DNA from 3 places in the Bacillus sp. FSL K6-6540 genome. Region 1 is predicted to be linked to each of the others. Evidence: riboswitches for the same ligand, from Rfam matches in the RefSeq annotation. Region 1 holds a riboswitch; each other region holds the start of a gene.
The links. A riboswitch is a leader RNA that binds a small molecule or an ion and turns the genes downstream of it on or off. The one in region 1 is predicted to bind S-adenosylmethionine.

Region 1 (6,089 bases):
TTTGCATGACATCCATCCATTGGCGCCATGTACCTTTCAAACGGCTGACTTTTTTGCGGATGCGATCATCCAGAATCTCCGCGCCGCCGCCAGGCAGCGAATCCAGACCGGCGCTGTGAAGCTCGCGCATCACCTCTTCGAGTGTGAGCCCGGAGATCTCCACCATCTTCATGATTTCGGCCGGGGAGAAGGAATGCATCGTAATGTTAGGGAACCGCTTCTTAATGTTGCGAAGCAGGTCCGTATAATAATTGAAAGGCAAATCCGGATTGACTCCGCCCTGCATCAAAATTTCAGTGCCGTTAACGTCCTCGGTTTCCTGAATCTTCTGGAAGATCGTCTCATCAGGCAGAACATAGCCCTCGGAAGAGCCGGGTCTGCGATAAAAAGCACAGAAACGGCAGAATACGTCACATATGTTGGTGTAGTTGATATTCCGGCCGATAACAAACGTCGTGATGGGATCCGGATGCAGGCGCTTGGTCATCACATCCGCCGCATGGCCAATCTTCTCGATCTCATCACTCTCAAAAAGGGTCACGGTATCTTCCAAATTTAAACGCTCACCGCGTAAAGCTTTATCCAATATACGGTTTACCGCACTCATTCTTGCAGCCTCCCTACTTAAAACAAAATACAAATCACCAGTAAAACTTCGTCTATCCCATCCTACCACATTCCGCCATTAAAAACGACATCCCGTCCGTGACAGGATGCCGAATTCTATGATTTGGCAAATCTTCAAATGAGGTTCATTGCTTCTTAAAAATCTTTAGTTGCTGGCAGAAAAGGCCTGGTCCAAATCGGCAATCAGGTCATCCACATCCTCCAGTCCGACCGAGAAGCGAAGCAAACCGTCGGTAATGCCGCGCTCATGCCGAACCTTCTCGCCCATGGCCGCATGGGACATCATCGCCGGATACGACAGGATGCTCTCCACTGCTCCCAGGCTGACGGCTACCAGCGGCAGCTTCACGCGGTTCAGCACCTGCTTCGCACGCTCGCCTGAGCCGACGTCAAAGGAGATGACCGCGCCGTAACCGCTCGATTGCTTCTCATGGACTTCCCGTCCCGGATGATTCAATAGGCCGGGGTAATACACTTGCTCTATGTCGCTTCTCCCTTGCAGCCAGGCCGCCAGCTTGGCCGCGCTTTGCTCGGAGTGGGCCATCCGAGTGCTAAGCGTCTTCATGCCCCGCATAAGGAGCCAGGAATCCTGGACCCCAAGCACCGTGCCCAAACCATTTTGCAGCTGTTTCAACTGGTCTCCCAGCTCCTGGGTTCTGGCTACGGCGAGACCTGCCAGCACATCGCTGTGTCCGCCAAGGAATTTGGTTGCGCTGTGGATGACGATATCCACGCCGAACTCGATCGGGCGCTGATAGAACGGCGTCATGAACGTATTGTCCAGCAGGGTAAGCAGGCCTTGCTCCTTAGCCCAATCCGTGACGGCGCCGATGTCGGTAATTTTCAAGGTCGGGTTCGAAGGGGTTTCCATATAAACCGCTTTGGTATTCGGTTTGAGGGCCGCCTTCACCTGATCCAGATCGGTCATGTCGACGAAGGTGCTCTCGATGCCCATGCGGCTCAGTATGCTGGTCAGCAGGCGGTAGGTTCCGCCGTATACGTCCTCCGTCACGATCATATGATCGCCCGCGGACAGCAGCATGAACGAGCTGGAGATCGCCGCCATGCCGGAAGCATAAGCGAAGCCGCGCACGCCTCCTTCCAAGAGGGCGATATAATCTTCCAGCGCCTGCCGCGTCGGATTGCCGGAACGGCTGTAATCGTGCAGTGGCGGGTTAAAGACGTCTTCATGATGAAACGTCGAGGCTTGATAGATCGGAACGCTTGAGGCGCCGGTTGCCCGGTCGATTTCCCCGCCGAAATGCAATAGTTTCGTCTCGAAACGAAGTTCTTCTTGGTGTCCCTGTTTTACTGATACCTGCTTGGTTTCCGTTCCCAAGCCGGATAGACCTTTATCGATGCTCATGCTCCCGTGCTCCCTTCCACTTCTGCCATAGCCGCGCCCAGCGCAGCATCCAAATCCGCGATCAGGTCATCCGCATGCTCGATGCCGACCGAGAACCGGAGCAAGCGGTCGTCCACGCCGATCGCTTCCCGAATCTCAAGCGGGATGTCCGCATGGGTCTGGACCGCCGGGTATGTCATCAGGGACTCGACGCCTCCGAGGCTTTCTGCGAATGCAATCAGTTTGATGTGCCGCAGCACCGGTTCGACATAGCGGGCGTCCTTCACCTTGAAGGAGAAGATGCCCGTGTTGCCGCTGGATTGGCGATTCTGGATCTCATGCCCCGGATGATCCGGCAGAGCAGGGTAATACACCTCGCCGATCGCCGGGTGGGTTGTCAAAAAGGATGCCACCGCGGTTGCATTCGATTCGTGCCGGTCCATGCGAAGCGCAAGTGTCTTCATCCCCCTCATTAACTGGTAGGAATCGGAAGGACTCAGCACCGCCCCGATGGAGTTATGAAGGAAGGCCATCTCCTCGGATAATTCCTTGCCCTTCGTCACGATGATGCCTGCCAGCACATCGTTATGCCCTCCCAGATACTTGGTGGCGCTATGTATGACGATATCCGCCCCAAGCTCGATGGGTCTCTGGAAATACGGGGTTAGCAGCGTATTATCCACGATGCTGATCAATTGATGGCGTCTTGCCCACGTACAGACGGCTTCGATATCCGTAATCATCATGAGCGGATTCGTCGGCGTTTCGATAAATACGGCCTTCGTGTTCGGTCGTCTGGATCCTTCCAGCGCATCCAAGTCGTTTGTATCCACGTAGGTTGCCGTTACCCCGAACTTGGACATGATCCGCTCCAGCAGCCGATACGTCCCTCCGTACAGATCGAGCGACACAATCAGGTGATCGCCTTGACCGAACAGCGCAAAAATCGTCTGAAGGGCCGCCATGCCCGAGCTGCAGGCAAAGCCGGCGTCACCGGATTCCAGCTCGGCGCAAGCATCCTCGAGTACCGAACGTGTCGGATTCTTGGTGCGGGCATAATCAAACCCCGTGCTCTGGCCTAATTTAGGATGGCGGTATGCCGTAGCCTGATAAATCGGAAAATTCACTGCTCCCGTTACCGGTTCCTGCACCGATCCGATCTGTGCCAGCCGGCTCTCTATATTCAAAGGTTTCTTCTCCATCACAAACTCTCCTCCCGTACGCTGTTAAATTTGCGGACCGATATCATATGGCGTTTCCTGATATACATAGTAATTGAGCCAATTAGTGAATAATAAGTTTGCATGCGCGCGCCATATGGACGGAGGCGTTCTTGTTGGATCGTCGTTCGGGTAATAGTTGCGCGGCAGCGCGATGTCCATGCCTTTGGCAACGTCCCGGTCATACTCCCATTTCAGGGAGTCCGCATCATACTCGGAATGCCCTGTGGCAAAAATCTGCTTGCCGTCCCGGCTGGACACCAAATAAATCCCTGCTTCCTCGGACTCGGACAGGATGACCAAATCATCCACGCCTGTTATGTCTTCGCGCCGAACTTCCGTATGACGGGAATGCGGAACAAAGAACATTTCGTCAAATCCGCGGAGCAGCTTGGTACACGCTTCATTGATCGTATGCGGAAATACGCCAAAGCACTTTTCCTCGAGGCTGTATTTCGGCACGCCGTAATGATAATAAAGCCCGGCTTGCGACGCCCAGCAGATATGGAGCGTGGAGGTTACATGGGTCTTGGTCCATTCAAAAATTTCAGTAAGCTCATCCCAGTAATTCACTTCTTCGAACTCCAGCTGCTCGACCGGAGCTCCTGTAATGATCATGCCGTCAAAACGACGGTTCTTCACTTCTTCAAAGGTTTTGTAAAATGATTTCAAATGCTCGGCCGACGTATTCTTCGATACGTGGGAACTCGGGTGAAGAAGGACGACATCCACCTGGAGCGGGGAGTTGCCGATCAATCGCAGCAGCTGGGTCTCCGTCGTTTCCTTGGTTGGCATCAAATTGAGGATCGCAATCCGCAGCGGGCGGATATCCTGATGAAACGCGTGACTCTCATCCATGACAAAAATGTTTTCTCCAGCCAGAACTTCCTTTGCCGGCAGGGCATCCGGAATTTTAATTGGCATCTCGGCTCACTCCTTCGAAATATGAAATGATACATCCATAAAGCTGTGAGAAAGAGCGTTAGACTGTATAAACGCAAGAAGACCTTTCTCGAAGTAGAGAAAGGTCATCATATACGTATCACAATGCGCCTCTCTCATCTGTCAGGCTATACAACGGCTTATACAATCGTCGTATCTCCTGCAAGAATTAGCACCGTGCGATGTTGCCGCCGGTTGCCGGGTTTCATAGGGCTAGTCCCTCCACCTGCTCTTGATAAGATTTCGCTTTATTCAGTTGTTTGGAATTGTTTCGTAATTGATACCTACTTTAAATCATCCTCAATTTTTCGTCAAGAACCTTTTCATGAGTTTGTCACACTTCACCAAAGGTTTCCATACCCTATATCATGGCCCTTGGACTGCTCCGGATTTCACTTGAAAGGTCCTACACCCGGCGTTATACTAGACAAGTGCTGTTTAAAACCGAGTATGAAAGAGGTGACATGGAAGATGGACGGTGACCCGAGCCAGAAACTGGATGCACAAGACGCACAACCGCATAGGATCAAGATCAGCTTACCGGCAGAGGGCAGCGTTATTTTTCATGCGCTTTTTATCGTATTCTAACCTTCCTCGATTTATGCCCGTACACCGGTGGGCTGATATCCTGTGCCTTAACTGCTTGACTTAAGCAGCTTGGATTAGACAAAGGAGTGATATCAGATGAAAATCCGGTTGGTCGATTCGGGCGTATTTACCCCTGTTGATGACATCGAAATGACGCTGACAGCTCCGGCCAGCGGCTTCTACTGGCTGGATGCGGACGTGGATGATTTAGCCGAACTGCAGCCCCTCTTCTCCCTGCATGATCTTGCCGTTGAGGATTGCCTCAGCGAAGAGGAGCAGCGTCCCAAAATTGAAATATACGAGAACCACTATTTTATCGTCGTGAACAGCATCCGGTTTGACGACGAAGAGATTTTCCTTCGGGCATTGAATGTTTTCCTGGGCAGGCATTTTATTATTACGGTGACCAAGCAAAAGATCCATGAGCTTCGCACCGTCAAACCGCTTCTCTGGGAGGATGAAGTCAGCACGCCTGACCGCTTCCTCTATCTCTTGATCGACCTCGTCACGGACAACTACTTCTCCGTAGGGGACCGAATTGAAGCACGGATTGAAAAGCTGGAGGAAGACATTCTGATGCATACCAAAAAATCCCATCTCAGCGAAATCATCGGTCTGCGAAGCGAGATTCTTTGGTTGAAAAAGGTGCTTGGACCTCAGAAGGAAGTTATCAATACGCTCAACAAAAAAGATCTTCGGCTGATCGATGACCAGCTGCAGAAATACTTCAGCGATATCTATGAAAATGCCGTTAAAATTTCCGAAACGTTCGAGACCTATCGGGATCTCATGGGGAACCTTCGGGAAGCCTACCAATCCAGTATCGCCAATCGGGCCAATGAAATCATGCGCGTGTTTACCGCTATTACAACGATCTTTATTCCATTGACGCTGATTACGGGCATCTACGGCATGAACTTTGAGTATATGCCGGAACTTCATTGGAGATATTCCTATTATGTGGTTATCGGCATCATGGTTTTTGCCGGCGCGCTCATGTTTTATCTGTTCCGTAAAAAGGATTGGATATAAGACACCCTGGTCAAAAGGGGCGAGTATTGACCGGATCACAACGGTTCATACGAACCGCCGCAACTACAACTCAATTTACAAGCACGGCGAATTAGCATCAGGACGGATCTCCCTGCAACCGGGAGAATCCGTCCTGACTTCGTTTAAGGCAGATTAACCGGCATTCGCTTTGCCGGGCTGATCCCGCCGAAAGCGGATCCGTATGAGACGAAGCCGCTCATACAGCCTCTCCGTTCCGCCCAGCTCTTCTGATTCTGCGTTCTCGGCTTGTCCCTGTCCGTATACCCGCTGTAACACAGGTTTAAGAAACGTATCGCCCAACTCTTCAAACGCCT
Region 2 (6,089 bases), 400 kb from region 1:
TTGAGATTAAAGAAGGTATAAGTTTTCAGCGAAGCGTTAGCAATTCTTGAGTCGCATTTATATGTTATGGGTCTCCGCAAAGTATTGGGAATAAGCATCGAAGCATAGACTCCACTTTGTGGGGATGTTTTATTCCGGCTTGATTAACGGGCGAATCGGGTCCAGCCCGCCGGATATATCCATAATATTGCCGGTAATGAAATCCGATTTATCCAGGCATAAATATTCGATCACCCTGGCAACGTCCTCGCCGCTGCCCGATCGTCCACGAGGAGTCAACCCGTCCTGAATGCCGGATACTTCATCGATGGTTTTCTCTTTGTTGGCCCCGCGGATATCCCCCGGACAGATCATATTCACGGTGATCCCATACGGCCCTTCTTCCACGGCCAGCGTCTTCGTAAAGGAGACCAGGCCCACTTTCGCAGCCGCGTAGGCGGAGCGTTGAGGCCATGCGCGGGCTTCACCGGCATGCCCGAAACCAAAGTGGATGATGCGCCCCCATTTTTTCTCCCGCATGGCAGGCAGAACGCGATGGTCCAGCAGCATGACGCCGGTTAAATTGCCATTCACCATATGTACGATTTCGTCGCGGCTGTACTCCGAGAACAGACGGCGTTCCCGAATGAACGGTCCTGCATTGTTAACCAGGATATCGACGCTGCCCAGCCGCTCCTCCGTCTGATCCACCAATGAATACAGCTCAGGCTCGCTGGCGATATCGGCTTTAATCGCGATGGATTTCACGCCAAACCCCTCGATTTCACGGGAAAGCGCCTCCGCTTCATCCTTGCTGTTTACATAATTTATGGCTATATGACATCCCTGCCGGGCTAACGACAGTGCCGTCATTTTCCCCAAACCTGTCGCACTGCCTGTAATCAGCGCCACTTTTCCCTTCAAGGCTTTCCCTCCTCAGATGGATATCCTTCCTTCAGTATAAAAGATTTGATAAGGCCGAACAACTTGCTTCCGACCAGGAATGGCCCTTCGACAGAAAAAGAAAGAAAAAAGGGCCTATCCGCAAAGACCGATGGGTCTCTTGGATAATGCCCTTTCTTTACATATACGATGAATTCATATACAGCATATCGAGCTTTACTGCTGAATTAGAATGCCGGGATGACGGCACCTTTGTACTCTTCTTCAATGAAAGTTTTCACGTCCTCGGAAGTCAGCGCCTTCGCCAGTTTTTGGATGGCGTCGGAGTCCTTGTTGTCCGGACGGGCTACCAGCAGGTTGGCATAAGGATTGTCCTTGTCTTCGATGAAGAGCGCGTCCTTCGTTGGGTCCAGTCCCGCTTCCAGCGCGTAGTTCGTGTTGATGACAGCCAGATCCAGCTCATCCAGCATACGAGGCAGCATGGCGGCTTCAACTTCCTTGAACTCCAGGTTCTTCGGATTTTCTACGATATCCTTGGCGGTTGCTTCCAGCTTGCTTTCGTCGTTCAGCTTAATCACGCCGTTCTTGGACAGCAGCGTCAATGCTCGGCCAGCATTAGAAGGATCATTCGGAATGGCTACAACCGCTCCATCCTTCAGCTCATCCACAGATGTAATGGTTTTGGAGTACGCACCCAGCGGCTCCACGTGCACGGCGATCACGGACTCCAGGTCCAGCTTGCGCTCTTTGATTTCGTTATCCAGGTAAGGCTTGTGCTGGAAGAAATTCGCGTCGATTTCTTTGGAATCCACTTGCGTATTCGGCAGCACATAATCCGTGAATTCTACGATTTCCAGGTTTACGCCCTCTTTTTCAAGCGCAGGCTTGATATGCTCGAGAATCTTGGCATGCGGTGATGGCGAAGCCCCTACTTTCAAGGTCACGGTCTCTTGACCGCCGCCTCCCGTTGTTCCCCCTGGCTCGGATGCGTTATCCGCAGGCTTGCTGCCGCATGCAGCCAGCAACGTAACCAAGGTCAAGCTGATCAATGCCAATGTCCATTTTTTCATTCTAAAACTCTCCCTCCGAAAAATATATTATTTATATATTGTCTTTCTTGAAGCCTCATCAATCCGTTATTTTCTTGTAAAATGCCGCACCAGACGATCTCCTGCCATCTGCAGCAGCTGGACCAGGACAATCATCAGCACGACAGCCAGAATCATGATCTCGGTCTCATAACGGTAATAGCCATACTTAATGGCCAAATCCCCTAAACCGCCGCCCCCGACTTGACCGGACATCGCGGTGTAAGATACCAGGGTTACAATCGTGATGGTCATCCCGGCCAGCAGACCCGGACGCGCCTCCGGAAGGAGCACCCTCCATACGATTTGGCTTGTCGAAGAGCCCATGGCATGAGCCGCCTCAATCACGCCTTTATCCACTTCATTCAAAGCCGTTTCCACGAGCCTTGCAAAGAATGGAGCAGCGCCGATCACGAGCGGCGGAATGGTGCCCAGCACGCCGTACGAAACTCCTACGATCGACTTCGTAATCGGGATCATCGCCACGATCAGGATGATGAACGGAACCGAGCGCAGAATGTTTACAATGAACGACAGAATCGTGTAGCCGAAGCGTACCAACCCGGACGTGGACCTTGCGGCCATGTAGAGCAGCACGCCGACAGGAAGTCCGATGATGAAGCTGAACAAGGCCGAAGCTCCCAGCATCCGCAGGGTATCCAATGTTGCCGTCCATATCTCTTTCCAGTCGATCTGGGTAAAATCAAGTCCGAACATCAATGAATCACCTCCACGTCTAGTCCTTGTTCAAGCAGCTTCCGGATCGTATCTTCAATCGCGCGCTCTTCCCCTTCGAAACGGACGATGAGCTGGCCGTACGGCGTATCTTTGATCGTAGAGATCGTACCCTGCAGAATCGCAAAATTCACGCCTGTCTCATGAACGGTATGGGACAGGATCGATTCGTACGTTTTCGACCCTAGGAACGTGATTTGAACCGCTCTTGAAGGGCCGTTTACCTGACCCTGCATAGCCAGCCGCAGCGCTTCGCCGCTGTCCATCTCCTGGCGGATGAATTCCTGCGTCACTTCATGCTTCGGCTTCAGGAACACTTCCGCTACCGGTCCTTGCTCTACGATGCCGCCCTGATGAATAACGGCGACCCGGTCGCAAATGCTCTGGATTACATGCATCTCATGGGTAATCAGTACGATCGTCAGATGAAACTTTTTGTTAATGTCCAGCAGCAGGCGCAGAATCGAATCCGTCGTCTGCGGGTCAAGGGCCGAAGTGGCCTCGTCGCACAGCAGCACTTCGGGATCGCTCGCGAGCGCCCTGGCGATGCCTACCCGCTGCTTCTGGCCCCCTGACAGCTGGGACGGGTATTTGTCGCGATGCGCCTCCAAGCCGACCAAAGCCAGCAGCTCGGATACTTTGCGCTCCAGTTCGGCCTTCGGCGTCTTGATCAGACGCAGCGGAAACGCAATGTTATCGTACACCGTCGCGGAAGACAGCAGGTTAAAGTGCTGAAAGATCATGCCGATTCTACGGCGCTCCGCCTGAAGCTGCTTCTTGCCGAGCGACGTCAAATTTTTGCCGTTCACCCACACCTCGCCCGAGGTGGGACGCTCCAGTAAATTGATGCAGCGGATCAATGTACTTTTCCCTGCACCGGAGTGTCCGATCACTCCGAAAATTTCTCCTTTTTCAATCGACAAATCCAATTCGGACAACGCAGTTGTTAATGACCCGGCTTTTCCGTACTGCTTCGTCAATTGCTTGAGCTCAATCAATCCGATAATCCTCCTTTTTCCTTAGCTTCATATCTATTTACCCAAAAGAAAAGAGCCTCTTTTTGTAGAATCAAAAAGGGCCCTCTTTACGTAAAAGTCAACGCCTTTTCTCATCTGTCAAAGCTGAAGGTATTCCATAGCTTTGAAGGAATTAGCACCATGTCACTCCAAGCGTCATCGCATTAAGCAATGGTGCGCAAGAAGTCGGTTGCCGGGCTTCATCGGGCCTGTCCCTCCGCCTCTCTCGATAAGAAAACATCGATATGAAATTTTTCCGATTAAATTGATCTGATTTGATAACATTTAATGAATGCAATAGTTAGTATAGATTCTTTTCAGGCTTTTGTCAAAAGGAATTTCATGGCGATTTTGTGCCTAAGCCCGCACTCCATTTTCAGTCCACAGCTTGTTCGTATATTTATACGAGGCGGCCAGGCTGCGGCATACCATATCGATGCCCTGTTGGAGATCGTCCAGGTGCTTGTCGATATCCTCCAGCTCGATTTTGTCGGACAGCCCTTGATGGCGCTGCCACAAATCATCCTGCATCTCGGAGTTCATGTAGTGAATTTCAGCGTTGCGCCTTTTCCTGAGCGCGTTCAGCGGTGCTTTGTAGCGATCCTTGATCGCTTCCAGCTCTTCAGCCAGCTCACCGTGGGCCTTCAAAAATCTGAACTGCCGCAGGACCGTAAAATAAGAAAAATGCGCCTTAACCTTGGAGGTATGCAGATCAAACAAATCGTTCAGCACCGTGCCCAGCTTGTCAAGGATCGAGAATACGCGGATGAAGCCGTTTTTGTAAAAATACACATATCGTTGATATTCCCCTTGCTCCTGAATCGACATATCATCGATGTAACCCGATTGGACCGATTGACTGAAATGCTTGGCCGCATTCCAGCTCTGCTCCAGCTCATCCAGGGAGACGATCAGTCCCCGGGTCCAAATCTCCAGCTTGCGAAAATCATGCGTCGGATCTTGATTTTTATCCATTTCCTTCTGCAGCAGCCGGGTTGTCTTCACCATCGATTCGATGGCTTCCTCAAGCAGGCCGTTATTCTGCCGGGGCTGTTCCCCAAGTAACATTCGAAGCATGGCGGTACCCCCTCGCGTCATCAGATTAACCTTGGTTCTTGATCTCGATTGTGCTAATGCCAATATACTCATTCCAGCGCTCAGCGGCCGTCTTCACGGCGATATCCTCGCGCGGGGGCAACTCATCCGGATCGCCATCAGGCCCTTCGGCATCCCATGACTATCAGATGACCCATCATCTGCTGCGCCAATCTGGGTTCGTCCTGTTAGGATGCCCCCGAAACGGGAAGACAACTCCATAGCATGGAGCATGGAGCGACTTGTGATTTCTCCGGTGTTATTAAATATAAACAAATTCGTTGCCTTATCAAACCTTTTCGATACCGCTGCCGGCAGCTCCTTTCTATACAACAAAGCCCTCGAACTCCGGTCCGGGGACTTTGCATGCATGTATGCTATAGGATATTGGATTTTCTTTACGGAATGATCGGCGTTCTTCCTTATACGATCTTTTCGCGGGGCACGTCGTGGCCCTTCCGTATTTCGGCTTCAAGCGGCTTGCTGAGCTGCCATACCCGGACGCTTAAATAACAGAGTACGCCGAACAGCGCCGAGATCAGCAGCGTATGCCCCAGTGCGGAGAATACGTAAACTTCCTCGTTATGCATCGTAGCCATAATGAGAGCGCCGCTGAACACCTGCAGCAGGCACAGCATGGTTGCCGAAATGCCCAGCATCTGGATTTCACGGTTATCGCGATTGCGCCAATATGCAAAATGCCCCATCACCGCCACCACGATCAGCAGCAGAAGCGCGGCCACGCGGTGCATAAAGGCGATGCCGACCCCTCCGCTCAGCTCCGGTATCACTTCTCCGTTACATAACGGCCAGCCGGAGCAGCCTTCCCGGGAATCGGTATGGCTGACGAATGCACCGATATACACCACGATGTAGCTGTACAACGTTGTGCCCCAGACCAAATTGCGGAAGCCCTTTCCCACCCGCGGCAAACGCTCCAGGTCAACGGGCCCCTTCGCTTGTTCGATTCGGCGCATGCCCAGAGCCAGCATGACCGAACTGGCAAAAGCAATCAGCGAGAAGCCAAAATGCAGCGCCATGATCGCCGCCGACTGAGGTTTAACCACCGCGAGGGCCCCCATGATGGCTTGTACCACGACGAATATCGAGGTTCCGATGACGTAAGCCATCAAATCCCGGCGGTCCCGCTTGTACTTCCAGAACGCGATCAGCGAAGCCAAGGCGGCCAAGCCGGCCATTCCGCTTACGGCCCGGTGGGAATACTCAATCATCGAGGACACCGTGTAAGCGGGAACAAATTTACCGTTGCACA
Region 3 (6,089 bases), on a different contig from region 1:
AAATTGCGGATTATGCCGTGTTTTTGGCAAGCGAGAAGGCGAAGGGCGTCACTGGGCAGGCTGTCGTCCTTGATGGGGGCTACACCGCACAGTGACATAAAAAAACACACTTGCTCCGCTAGGGAATCAAGTGTGTTTTTTCTTTGCTTATTTCCAAACATCATTAGCGATCTCAACCACATGGCGGAGCTTCGCCCATTGCTCTTCTTCAGTCAGCTTGTTGCCTTCCTCAGTTGAAGCAAATCCGCATTGAGGGCTGAGGCAAAGCTGGTCTAAGCTTACATAACGGGACGCTTCTTCGATACGGCGTTTCACGTCATCCGGATTTTCAAGCTCACCGAATTTAGATGTCACTAAGCCAAGAACAAGCTGAAGATCAGACCGTTTTACGTAACGTAGCGGCTCAAATCCGCCTGAGCGTGAATCATCATACTCTAAGAAAAGTCCGTCAAGATTCAAGCCGTCAAAAATGGTTTCGGCTGCTGCGTCATAGCCGCCTTCCGCTGTCCAAGTGGACTGGAAGTTGCCGCGGCAAATATGCATGGTTACCGTCAAGTCATCCGGGCGGTCTGCAATCGCGTCGTTAATCGATTTCGCAAACAGCTGGCGAAGCTCATCAGGCGTTGTTCCGAACGCTTCGATTTGTTTTAAGCCTTTTTCTGATAAGAAAACGGCCCACGCTGTATCATCAAGCTGGAGGTAGCGGCAGCCTCTGTCATAAAACGCTTGAATCGCTTTTTTATATGCTTTGGATACATCATGCTGGAAAAGGTGATAGTCGTTTTTGTATGCACCTTTTTCCAATTTCCCGCGGAAAAACAGCATATTCGGGCTTGGAATGGTCATCTTTGGCGTCGCGTCACCGGCAATGCTATGGAGAAATGAGTAATCTTCAAGCATTGGGTGTGTTGAAAAGTCGATATCGCCTGTGACTTTAATGCCGCGTGCTTTTGTCTGTACGTTATGGAATTGAATGCCTTGCTCAGGAGTAAACGGCTCAACGCCATCTAAGTTTTCCAGGAAATCAAAGTGCCACCATGCTCTGCGGAATTCACCGTCTGTCACGACGTTCAGGCCGGTTTCCTTCTGTTTTTCCACAATGCGGATGATTTCATCGTTTTCAATTTGGCGAAGCTGCTCAGCGGTCATTTCGCCGGCCGCTTTTTGCAGCCGCGCTTTTTTGACGGGCTCAGACCTTAGCAGGCTTCCGACTTGATCCGCGCGAAACGGCGGTTTTTTTCTTTGAAGTGATTTTTGTTCTGCGGGTGTTGTTTGTTGTGACATGTTGTCCATTCCTTCTTTCCATTCAAATGTAAAAAAGCTCTTCCTTTGGATAAGGAAGAGCTTGCGTGACAATCTCAACCTTATCTTCAAGAGCAATCATTGCTCTAAAGGATTTAGCACCATTCTGTTAAACAGCGGTTGCCGGGTATCGCAGGGCCAGTCCCTCCACCTCTCTTGATAAGGAAAACCTTTTTATGAAATTTTCTGATAGTATCTATTATTCACACATTTTCTATTTCTGTCAATGATAGATTATCTCCACACATCGTTGGCAATGTCGATGACATGGCGAAGCTTTGCCCATTGCTGCTCCTCTGTCAGAAGGTTGCCTTCTTCTGTAGAGGCGAAACCGCACTGCGGGCTCAGGCATAGCTGGTCCAAGCTGACAAAACGCGCGGCTTCATTGATACGGCGTTTCACATCCTCAGGATTTTCAAGCTCGCCGTATTTCGATGTGATCAAGCCGAGCACAATTTGCAGATCCTTGCGCTTCACAAAACGGAGCGGATCAAAGTTTCCGGAGCGGTCATCATCGTATTCCAAGAAAAGGCCGTCAAGGTTTAAGCCGTCCAAAATCGTTTCCGCTAAAGCGTCGTACCCTCCTGATGCCGCCCAGGTTGAGCGGAAGTTGCCGCGGCAAATGTGCATTGTGATCGTTAAATCGTCAGGCCGGTCTGCGACGGCATCGTTAATTGTTTTGGCAAATATGGCTGGCAATGTTTCTGGATCGCCGCCGAGCGCCCGGACAACCTCTCTGCCTTTTTCCTCAAAGAAGAGAGACCATGACGTATCATCGAGCTGGAGATAACGGCAGCCAGCATCATAGAAGGCTTTGATTGCTTTTTTGTACGCTTGGGCCAGATCATGAAAGTATTCCTCTTGATCGTCATAAATCCCTTTATCCGCCTTTTCGCCAAAAAACAGCATATTTGGGCTGGGAATGGTCAATTTTGGCGTCGCGTTACCAGCAATCTCATGTAAAAATTGATAATCAGCAAGCGCTGGGTGGCTCGTAAAATCGAGTTTTCCCGTCACTTTGATGCTGCGCGCTTTCGTTTTTGTGTTATGGAACTGAATTCCCTCAGCCGGGATGAACGGTTCCACACCGTCAAGCCCTTCCAGGAAGTCATAATGCCACCAGGAACGTCGGAATTCCCCGTCTGTTACCACATCGAGACCGATTTCTTTTTGTTTTTCCACGATGCGGGTGATCTCTTGATTTTCGATATCACGAAGCTGTTCCGCTGTCATCTCACCAGCCACTTTTTTTTGCCGGGCTTCCTTTACCGGAACGGAACGAAGCAAGCTGCCGACATGATCGGCGCGGAAAGGTGCTTTGCGTTGTTTTTCTGTTTTTTGTCCTGCAACATTCGTTTGTTGAGCCATGTTATTCGCCTCTTTTCTGAAATATTGAGCATGTAAAAAGCTCTTCCTTTGTGTAAGGAAGAGCTTGAACGATCAAATCTCCGCCTCATCTGCAAGAACGCAATGTTCTTAAGGATTTAGCACCATTCTGTTTGAAACAGCGGTTGCCGGGTATCATAGGGCCAGTCCCTCCACCTCTCTTGATAAGGTACAACTTCATATTCAGATTTCAATTATCTTAATATTATTACTTTTGGATCAATTGTCAATGCTTTTTAGAAAATACTTTCATCTTCATCGTTATATAAAACCATATCAAGCACGATAGCGATGGCAGTGCAAATCAGAACATCTCCCTCGTTTGCAATCTGCAAGTGATAGGAATCACCCCAACTGAGCCACTTTTTGCTCACTGACATCCGGACATTTTCCCCGTCCGTCAGCTGGAATTCATCCCTCCATAAATCACCATCGATTTCCCAGTTAAGCCCGGAAATCACAAATTTCGGTTTGAAAAACGTTACTTTCTTCGTTACCTCACAAACTGTTTTCCCGCCAATTGAAATCTCATAGCGCGGCAATAAAGACATTAGTTTTTGTTCTATGGAAACGAGCGTTTTCCCGGATGAGTCTGTCATTTGTAATGAGTCTCCTAACGAGAAAAAACGCCCCTCCACCTTGAATGTTTCTTGTTCATCCCGGTCATAAATGTGAAATGCATCTTTAAATGAGAACATTTTTTGTTTCATAAATAACTCGATCATTGCTGAAGTCTCCTTTGGGTTTGCCTTGTATGAAATTACGGATAGGTGGCGAAAAGGTTTCAGGCTCTAAATCAAAACAATTTTAAAAGGCTGCGTGATTCAGCAGCCTTTTCATTTGAAATATAGAATTAGGAAAGATGCATCCGGCGTTTTTGGCGGATGGCGTCAAGGTCGATTAGGTTGTTGTGATGAGGTGCAGCTGCTGGCAGAGGGCTTGTCTTTTGCGGTTTGCGGCGATTGTCCTTGCTGAAAGAAAAAAGAAGATAGCCGCATAATGCGATGATAATAAATAGGATCATATTACATACCTCCCAAAAAAAGTTTTGGTACTCTCTATTGTACGGATAAAAAGTCAAAAAGTATTCAAAAAATTCTAAATCAATAAATAACAAGAAACTGTCCCTCTAAAACAGTATAACCTGATGACCTGAAAATAGTCTTGAATCACGCTGTTTGCTCTTGTTGATGATTGGTTCTATAGTTACTATCGACGATAAAATAAATTCCTTTATATAACTTTTAACCTAAGTTTGAGTAATTCGAATTGCCTGTTTTTGGGTGCTGTATTCTTGCTTGTTTGGTTTATACCCTATTTTGCGGAATTGAACACAAAAAACCCAAATTACGGAGCATTTGGGCGGTACGGGTGAATACGGATTGTATTTAGGGGATTTGAATGTTTTATTTGAAGAAGCGTTTGAACATTTTTCTGATTTTTTGAAATGGGCTGGATTTCTTTTGCATGTTAAGCGGCCTGGAAATGATCCATTTTTTCAAGAGACTCTTTGCAGCGATTGCATGTTTTGTCATTGTTTTTCCTCCTCATTTGTTGATACTTGTTTTACGGAGGACGTGTTTAAAATGTTTCATTTTCACACAAAAAAGCCAGTCCTTTTTTGGACTGGCTTTTGGCATTAGGCTTGCGCTTCAAACTGCTTTGCAATCTCAACGATGACATTTACGGCTTTGACCATATTATCAACTGAGATGTATTCAAATTTGCCGTGGAAGTTTTCCCCGCCTGTAAAGATGTTTGGCGTCGGAAGCCCCATGTAGGACAGCTGCGATCCGTCGGTGCCGCCGCGGATGGGGGAAATCTTCGGTTCAATGCCGAGGTTTTCCATTGCTTGCTTGGCAATGTTGACGATTTCGATGACAGGTTCAATTTTCTCTCTCATGTTGTAGTATTGGTCGTTCATATCCAGCAGAATCCGGTCTTGCCCGTATTCGTTTTGAAGTTCTTCAACGGCACGCTTCATTGTTTCTTTTCTGTTTTGGAAATTCTCTTTGTCAAAGTCTCTAATAATGTAGTGGAGCTTTGTTTCCTCTACGTCTCCTTGAATCGACAGCAGGTGATAGAAGCCTTCATAGCCTTCCGTATATTCAGGCGCTTCGTCTGCCGGCAGCAGGCTGTTCAGCTTCATCGCGATTTTCGCAGAGTTGATCATTTTCCCTTTAGCTGTTCCGGGATGTACGTTGTTGCCTTTAATCGTAATTTTTGCGGCAGCGGCATTGAAGCTTTCGTATTCAAGCTCGCCGAGCGGCCCGCCGTCAACCGTGTAGGCAAAGGATGCATTGAACCGTTTCACATCAAATTTGTGCGGCCCTCTTCCGATTTCTTCATCAGGCGTAAAGGCGACTCTGATTGTGCCGTGCTTGATTTCAGGGTGTTTGATGAGGTAATCCATGGCTGTCATGATTTCAGCGATACCGGCCTTATTGTCTGCGCCGAGAAGGGTGGTGCCGTCTGTGGTGATGAGTGTATGGCCCTTATAGCCGGACAGCTCAGGGAATTGATCAGGTGACAGGGTGACCTGCAGCTGTTTGTTGAGAACGATGTCTTTTCCATCATAGCTTTCGATGATTTGCGGATTCACGTTTTTGCCGGTAAAGTCTGTAGCGGTGTCAACGTGAGCGAGAAAGCCGATTGTCGGCACGTCTTTTTCAGTATTGGAGGGAAGAGTTGCCATGACATAGCCGTTTTCATCAATGGCTGCATCCTGCATGCCGATGGACTTCAATTCATCAACGAGCATGTTTCCTAATGTCAATTGGCCGGGTGTGGAAGGACAAGTGTCAACGGATTCATCGGACTGTGTGTCGACTTTTACATATGTAGTAAACCGTTCAATGATTTCTTCTTTCATTTCCAATCATCTCCTTTGTCTTATTTTAGCATGACGGGATGAGAGATTTCTATTGCACAATACCGTTTCGAATGGCAAATACGACTGCCTGTGTCCGGTCTTGGGCATTGCATTTTTGCAGGATGCGGTGCACGTGGGTTTTCACAGTGCTTTCACTGACGAAAAGCTTTTCAGCAATATCCTCATTTCTCAGTCCGTAGGCCATTTGCTGAAGAACCTCAAGCTCTCTTTTGGTGAACGGCTCTGCCAGTTCTTCTGCATGAGGCTGTTGCTTCGCTCGAAATGTCTCACTGATAATTTTAGCAGCTGTGACTGTACGGAAAATCGCCTCGCCTCTCGCCGCAGCGCGAATCGCATCTATCAACTCCTCAGGAAGTGTATCCTTCAGCAGATAGCCGACTGCGCCCGCACGGATGCCTTCAAATACGTATTCTTCCGTGTCAAAGGTGGTTAAAATGACTATCTTTGTATTTGGAAGTGCGGACATAATGTCTTTCGCCGCTTCGATGCCTGAGCAACGCGGCATCTG

Region 2: another riboswitch for S-adenosylmethionine. It lies ahead of MHH82_RS27860 (methionine ABC transporter ATP-binding protein); the one in region 1 lies ahead of metA (homoserine O-acetyltransferase MetA).
Region 3: another riboswitch for S-adenosylmethionine. It lies ahead of MHH82_RS35725 (5-methyltetrahydropteroyltriglutamate--homocysteine S-methyltransferase); the one in region 1 lies ahead of metA (homoserine O-acetyltransferase MetA).

Annotation. Positions count from the first base shown of each region.
Region 1 covers NZ_JBBOXH010000001.1:5,801,376-5,807,464, forward strand. Annotated here, with positions in the region: gene mqnC (cyclic dehypoxanthinyl futalosine synthase) at 1-607, opposite strand, end outside; gene MHH82_RS25760 (aminotransferase class I/II-fold pyridoxal phosphate-dependent enzyme) at 773-1,993, opposite strand; gene MHH82_RS25765 (PLP-dependent transferase) at 1,990-3,174, opposite strand; gene metA (homoserine O-acetyltransferase MetA) at 3,199-4,116, opposite strand; SAM riboswitch class I at 4,248-4,376, opposite strand; gene corA (magnesium/cobalt transporter CorA) at 4,819-5,754, shown strand; gene MHH82_RS25780 (HRDC domain-containing protein) at 5,908-6,089, opposite strand, start outside.
Region 2 covers NZ_JBBOXH010000001.1:6,202,205-6,208,293, forward strand. Annotated here, with positions in the region: gene MHH82_RS27845 (SDR family oxidoreductase) at 130-903, opposite strand; gene MHH82_RS27850 (MetQ/NlpA family ABC transporter substrate-binding protein) at 1,110-1,952, opposite strand; gene MHH82_RS27855 (methionine ABC transporter permease) at 2,019-2,687, opposite strand; gene MHH82_RS27860 (methionine ABC transporter ATP-binding protein) at 2,687-3,703, opposite strand; SAM riboswitch class I at 3,811-3,957, opposite strand; gene MHH82_RS27865 (Cthe_2314 family HEPN domain-containing protein) at 4,079-4,798, opposite strand; gene MHH82_RS27870 (COX15/CtaA family protein) at 5,239-6,089, opposite strand, start outside.
Region 3 covers NZ_JBBOXH010000002.1:649,964-656,052, reverse strand. Annotated here, with positions in the region: gene MHH82_RS35730 (3-hydroxybutyrate dehydrogenase) at 1-95, shown strand, start outside; gene MHH82_RS35725 (5-methyltetrahydropteroyltriglutamate--homocysteine S-methyltransferase) at 148-1,284, opposite strand; SAM riboswitch class I at 1,362-1,468, opposite strand; gene MHH82_RS35720 (5-methyltetrahydropteroyltriglutamate--homocysteine S-methyltransferase) at 1,537-2,670, opposite strand; SAM riboswitch class I at 2,753-2,859, opposite strand; gene MHH82_RS35715 (LURP-one-related/scramblase family protein) at 2,925-3,413, opposite strand; gene MHH82_RS35710 (hypothetical protein) at 3,542-3,805, opposite strand; gene MHH82_RS35705 (hypothetical protein) at 4,095-4,223, opposite strand; gene pepT (peptidase T) at 4,328-5,560, opposite strand; gene yxjL (two-component system response regulator YxJL) at 5,610-6,089, opposite strand, start outside.